Regions from separate parts of the Allobosea sp. 10N428 genome, predicted to be linked through region 2. Evidence: predicted binding sites of a transcription regulator. Region 2 holds the regulator's gene; the other holds the start of a gene.
What was found. Region 2 encodes LexA, which represses DNA repair genes until DNA is damaged. Its sites were predicted from a motif close to TGTTCNNNNTGTGTTCNG; they were not measured.
Positions count from the first base shown of each region.

Region 1: the regulator LexA is predicted to act here: its motif matches at 1,238-1,255, upstream of parE (DNA topoisomerase IV subunit B).

Region 1 covers NZ_JBFTIC010000002.1:122,294-125,700, forward strand. The annotation lists gene AC1DDA_RS07045 (hypothetical protein) at 1-585, opposite strand, end outside; gene AC1DDA_RS07050 (hypothetical protein) at 731-925, opposite strand; gene parE (DNA topoisomerase IV subunit B) at 1,267-3,348, shown strand.
Region 2 covers NZ_JBFTIC010000002.1:515,337-518,743, forward strand. The annotation lists gene moaC (cyclic pyranopterin monophosphate synthase MoaC) at 1-424, shown strand, start outside; gene AC1DDA_RS08860 (molybdopterin molybdotransferase MoeA) at 424-1,635, shown strand; gene lexA (transcriptional repressor LexA) at 1,735-2,445, shown strand; gene AC1DDA_RS08870 (ComEC/Rec2 family competence protein) at 2,439-3,407, opposite strand, start outside.

The DNA of each region.
Region 1 (3,407 bases), 390 kb from region 2:
GATATCGGCCTGCCAATGCATGGCAAGAGGCATCACCCGGCGCGACCGGGCCCAGGCGATGACGCAGTAGATGATGTTGCCGGCCAGCACCCCGGCCAGCACATGGGCGAAATCGGGGCTGATCGCAGCGCCGGCGATCGTTGCCGCGGCCAGGATCGTCGCGCGTGCACCCTGGAGCCAGGAGAACAGCCTGAACTCCTGCCGGAAACGCAGCATGGTCAGATGCAGTTCGCCCGCACCCTGCAGGATCGCCGCCATCGCGCCGAGCAATCCCAGCCAGACCGGAGCGCCGAGGAGCGGGGCAAGGAAGGCTGCGAGCAGGCAGAGGCCCGCGCTTCCCGCGAGCTCGACCATGATGACTCCACGCTCGGCCTGTTCGCTGGTCTTGTCCGGGCCCGGATAGAAGCGGCTGGAGGCGGCGCGGATCCAGTGGAAAAACGCGATATCGGCAAACTGCACGATGGAGGCGAAGAGCGAGTAGGCAGCGTAGTCCGACGCCGGCAGCAGATTGGAGACGACGATGAGAAGGCCGAAAGCCAGGAGCGATTGATAGAAATACGCGCCCAATGCGGTGATCTTGGCCATCAGGCGGCAACTCCGCCTGCGATGCGCGCGGCGGAGCCATCTCGAGTCCCGCCGAAACCGATACCGGAAGCCATGGAAATTCAACCCTCCGGCCAAAGGCCTTAGGGCAAAAAGGTTGATACTTCCGCGCTGTCCGCCTGAAGGATCAGTAGAAATGCAGGGCCGTCAGGCCGGCCGATGCAGCAATCGCAGCGAGCCACCACAACCAGCGGCCCGCATGGCTTTCGGCCTGCGTCAGCGGCGCGCCGATGACGTCCTCATGTCCGAAGCTCTCTCCCGCAAGCCGCGCGGCACGCTGCAGCCCTGCGATTCCCGTAACCGGCACTGAGCGACGCGACACCACGGCCATTTCTTCCCCCTGCCCCGATCATAGCTCATTGCGGCTGTCCGCATAGGCCCGATCTGTTTCCGATCCTCGACGGCGATGGTTAACGCAGACTGAACGCGCCAGTTCCGATGCCCCTTATGCCAGGGCAACGTCACATGCCGATGACGACCGGTGCACCGTTCCAACGAGAGAGTTCCGATGTCTCGGGGGACTGTCTATAAGCGGAGCGACGAGGCGCGACGCCCGACGCCGCTACCGAGCCGGATCGGACTCCGGATGAAACAAGCACATCGCAAAATCCGTCCTTCATGCACTAGAATTGGACGGAACGAATCAGGAAACGTTAGGCAGTGATGGACGAGAACGGCGATCTTTTCGGCGGGGAGCCGGAGCGGCCTCGCGCGGCTGATCCCAAGCCGGAAGCGCGCTCGCCGGCCGCGGCTCCGAAGGCGCCCGCGCCCGCAGGAAACGGCGCGCGCAACGGCACGCTTTCCGAGACCGGCTATGACGCTTCCGCGATCGAAGTGCTCGAGGGGCTGGAACCGGTCCGGCGCCGGCCCGGCATGTATATCGGCGGCACCGATGAGCGCGCACTGCACCACCTCTTCGCCGAGGTGATCGACAACGCCATGGACGAGGCGGTGGCGGGACACGCCACCTTCATCGATGTCGAGTTGTTCGAGGACGGCTCCATCGCGGTGACGGACAATGGCCGCGGCATTCCGGTCGATCCCCATCCGAAATTCCCGGGCAAGTCCGCGCTCGAAGTCATCATGACGATACTGCATGCCGGCGGAAAATTCGATTCCAAGGCCTATGAGACTTCGGGCGGCCTGCACGGCGTCGGCGTCTCCGTCGTCAATGCCCTGTCCGACCGGCTCGAGGTCGAGGTCGCGCGCGGCAAGACGCTCTACCGCCAGATCTTCTCGCGCGGCCTGCCGCAGGGCCCGCTGGAGACCGTCGGCGCCGTCGCCAACCGGCGCGGCACCAAGGTGCGCTTCCATCCCGATCCTCAGATTTTCGGCGAGGGCGCGCATTTCTCGCCCGCTCGCCTGTTCCGCATGGCGCGTTCCAAAGCCTATCTCTTCGGTGGCGTCGAGATCCGCTGGACCTGCGCGCCGTCGCTGCTGAAGCCGGAAGGCGATGTCGCGGCGGAGGCCGTGTTTCGTTTCCCCGGGGGCCTGCGCGACTATCTCGGCCGCGAGATCGAGGGTAAGGACCTCGTCGCCGAGCCGATTTTCTCCGGCAAGATCACCAAGGAAGGCGGCCACGGCTCGCTTGAATGGGCGGTGGCCTGGCTCGCGACCGGCGAGGACGGCTTCTCCTCCTCCTATTGCAACACGATCCCGACGCCCGAGGGCGGCACCCATGAGCAAGGCCTGCGCATCGCCTTGCTGCGCGGACTGCGGGACCATGCCGAGCGCATCGGCCAGTCCAAGCGCATGGCGCAGGTCACCTCCGACGACGTGATGGCAACCTGCGCGGCCATGCTTTCGGTCTTCATCCGCGAGCCGGAATTCCAGGGCCAGACCAAGGACAAGCTGGCGACGCTCGAAGCCTCCCGCATCGTAGAGGGCGCCGTTCGCGACGCTTTCGACCACTGGCTTGCGGCCGCGCCGCAGCAGGCGCTGCGCCTGCTGGACTGGTCGGTGGACCGTGCCGAGGAGCGTCTGCGCCGGCGCCTCGAAAAAGAGGTCTCGCGCAAGACCGCTACGCGCAAGCTGCGCCTGCCCGGCAAGCTCGCCGATTGCTCCAATGCCGGCGCGGCTGGTTCCGAACTCTTCATCGTCGAGGGCGACTCGGCCGGCGGCTCAGCCAAGCAGGCGCGCAACCGTTCCAACCAGGCGATCCTGCCGCTGCGCGGCAAAATCCTCAACGTTGCCAATGCGACGCGCGAGAAGCTTCACGCAAACCAGCAACTCGCCGACCTGATCCTGGCGCTGGGATGCGGTATCGGCGCGCAATTCCGCGAGGACGATCTTCGCTACGAGAAGGTCATCGTGATGACAGACGCGGACGTCGACGGCGCTCATATCGCCTCGCTGCTCGTCACCTTCTTCTGGCGCCAGATGCCGCGCCTGATCGAGAAGGGCCATCTCTACCTCGCCGTCCCGCCGCTCTACCGGCTCCAGCATGGCGGCAAGAGCATCTATGCCCGCAACGATGCTCATAAGGACGAGCTGCTGGAGACGGCGTTCAAAGGCAAGAAGCCGGAGATCTCGCGATTCAAGGGCCTCGGCGAGATGATGCCGGCCCAGCTCAAGGAAACCACCATGGATCCGAGCAAGCGCATCCTGCTCAAGGTCATGGTGGACCATGAGGCGAAGGAAGAAACCTCCGATACGGTCGAGCGGCTGATGGGCAACAAGCCGGAAGCACGCTTCACCTTCATCCAGGAGCGGGCTGCCTTCGCCGGGGAGCTGATCGACCTGTGAGGAGCGAGCCCAGCAACTCTGGGGGGCTGGGCTTCACGGCCGCCGGGCTGTCCGACGCG
Region 2 (3,407 bases):
CAAGGCCGAGACGACCCGCATGGCAGTAGCCGAGGGCAGCGTCGTGATGGCGCCGGAGACGATCGCGATCGTGCGCGACGGAAATGCCAAGAAGGGCGACGTGCTCGGTACGGCGCGCCTCGCCGGCATCATGGCCGCCAAGCGCACGCATGAGCTGATCCCGCTCTGCCACCCGCTGCTGCTCAGCAAGATCGGGGTCGATCTGGAGATCGACGAGGCCTTGCCGGGTGTGCGCGTGCGCGCCGAGGTGAAGATGAAGGGCCAGACCGGCGTCGAGATGGAGGCGCTCACCGCCGTGTCCGTCGCCTGTCTCACTGTCTACGACATGGTCAAGGCCGTCGATCGGGCGATGCGGATCGAAAATATCCGGCTGCTGCACAAATCCGGCGGCCAGTCCGGCGACTACGAGGCGAAAGCCCGCTGATGGCGCTCACCCCGGTCCCCGTCGCGCGCAAGGCGCTGCTCGATAGCATTCCGGGGCCGACCGGGGCGGAAACCCTGCCGCTCGCGCAATGCGCCTGGCGGGTGCTCGCAGCCGATCTGAAGGCGCTCAGAACTCAGCCGCCCTTCGCCAACTCCGCCATGGACGGGTACGCCGTGCGCGGCGACGACATGGCTGAAGGCGCCGCCCTCTCTGTGACCGGCGAATCGGCCGCCGGGCGGGCCTTTGACGGTACGGTCGGGCCGGGCGAAGCCGTACGGATCTTCACGGGTGCGCCGATGCCTGATGGTGCCGACACCATCCTGATCCAGGAGGACGCCGACGGCGTCGGCAGCCCCACCATCCGCGTGCGGGTGCCCCCGGCCAAAGGCAAGTTCCTGCGCCGGGCGGGGCTCGATTTCCGCGAAGGCGACGCCCTGCTGTCGGCCGGACGCGTGCTCGACAGCGCCGCACTCGGGCTCGCCGCCGCGATGGGCCATCCCTCGCTGCCGGTCCGGCGCAAGCCGCGCGTCGCGATCCTGGCGACCGGCGACGAGCTGGTGGCGCCGGGCGAGCCTGTCGGGCGCGACCAGATCGTCGCCTCCAACTCCTTCGCGCTCGCCGCGCTGGTCGAAAAGGCCGGTGGCACCGTGCTCGATCTCGGTATCGCGCGCGACGACCATGCCGATCTCGCCAACAAGATCGGCATGGCGCGGGCTGCCGATGCCAACGTGCTGATCACGCTCGGCGGCGCCTCGGTGGGTGCCCACGATCTCGTACAGGAGGCGCTGACGCGGGCCGGGATGTCGCTTGGCTTCTGGAAGATCGCGATGCGACCGGGCAAGCCGATGATGACCGGCCGGCTCGGCCGGATGGTCGTGGTCGGGCTTCCCGGAAACCCGGTCTCCTCGATCGTCTGCGGCCACCTCTTCGTGCTGCCGCTGATCGAAGCCCTGCTCGGCCTGGCCGATGCGGATCGCGATCGCAGCATCCCCGCCCGCCTCGGCCGCGACCTGCCGGGCAATGACGAGCGTGAGGATTATCTGCGCTCGGAGCTGGCGCTGACGCCCGATGGTTGGGTTGCAACGCCTTTCGACCGGCAGGATTCCTCCATGCTCGGCACATTGGCGCGGGCGCAGGCGCTGACGATCCGCCCGGCCCATGCTGCGCCGGCCAGGATAGGCGACCTCTGCCGTATCCTGCCGCTGCTGTAGACAGGCGCCCTCGCGCGAACGGGTTGCGGAACACAAGGCGAACAGTTATGGTGTTCGTGATTTGTTTCGAATCTACGCTTTTCCGGGGCCGGCGGGATCATGCTGACACGCAAGCAACACGAACTCCTGCGCTTCATCCAGGAACGCTTGCGTGAGAGCGGGGTGCCGCCCTCCTTCGACGAGATGAAGGACGCGCTCGATCTGCGCTCGAAATCCGGCATCCACCGGCTGATCATGGCGCTGGAGGAGCGCGGCTTCATCCGCCGCCTGCCCAACCGGGCGCGTGCGCTCGAAGTCATCAAGATGCCCGATGGACTCGGTACGCCGCAGCAGCGGCCGCGTTTCAGCCCTGCGGTCGTCCAGGGCGGGCTCGGCACGCAGCCCAATCTCGGCAAACCCCGCCCCACCGCTGATGAGGACAGCCGTTCCTCCATCGCGATCCCGGTCATGGGCCGCATCGCCGCCGGCACACCGATTTCGGCCATTCAGAACCGCAGCCACACCGTCTCGTTGCCGCCCGACATGCTCGGCTCCGGCGAGCATTACGCGCTCGAAGTGCGCGGTGACTCGATGGTCGAAGCCGGAATCCTCGACGGCGACACCGTCATCATCCGCAAGCAGGACTCGGCCAATACCGGCGATATCGTCGTGGCACTGATCGACGACGAGGAGGCCACACTCAAGCGGCTGCGCAAACGCGGCTCCTCGATCGCGCTCGAAGCCGCCAATCCCGCCTATGAGACGCGTGTGCTTGGGCCGGACCGGGTCAAGATTCAGGGCCGCCTCGTCAATCTGATGCGGCGTTACTGAAGCCGCTCGACCTCGGCTTCGCCATCGGCGGATGCTGGCGGAATGCTGATGCTCGTTGCAGCGGGCGCCGCCAGACGCGGTTCGCGTCGGCGGCTCCACGGCCGATCGGCTGCGCTGGGCTCTGAGATGCGGCTGCTCCATCCCGACGCCGTGCGGTAGAGCGAGCTCGCGCCGTCGCGCGACAGTCCCATTCGCTCGATCAGCCGGGCCTTGCAGGCGCCGCTCCAGGGAATGGCGGTGACGACGAGGTCGGCCCGCAGGCAATCTTCGATGATCGCCAGCCGGTCGCGCGTGTAGGAAATCATGCGCTTGTCGGCCGTTTGCGCAACACAACCCAGTTGATCGCAAGCGATGCCGGCGCGCAGCGTCGGATCGTCCGGCGAGCGGCTGTCGCCGTCGGCACTCAGCCATTGCTGCAGCACGAAGCGGCTCGGCTTGCCGGCGACCGCAAGGCGTCCATCGAGGCCCCGCACCGCCAGCCCCGAACCGTCGCGTTCGATCAGGATTTCCGGCCGCTCCGGCTTTCCGGCGATGGCGACGCCGAGCACGATGGGGACCGCCGCCAGCCAGCGCCATGCCGTGGTCCAGAGCGTCAGCCAGAGCAAGGCCAGCACAAAGCAGGTCAGCACGGCCGGGCTGAAGGCGGCGATCATCACGGTGGAATGGTCGATGCTTGCGACCCAGTGCGCCACCTTGAGCACGACATCGGACGCCAGCCCCATCAGCGCCCAGGCGGGCCAGTCCAGCCCGAAGGGATAGGCCAGCACGCCGAAGACGGCGGCCGGCATGACGAAGAGCGAGACGAAGGGCAGCGCCATCGCGTTGCCGAGCAGGCCGAAGGGGTTGAAGGTCTGGAAGTGATAGGCCCCGAAGGGCGCTGTCGCCGCCGTCGCCAGCAAGGTGGTGACGATGATGCCGAGCGCCGCTGCCCAGACCGGCCCGAGCGGCCATGGCAGGCTCGG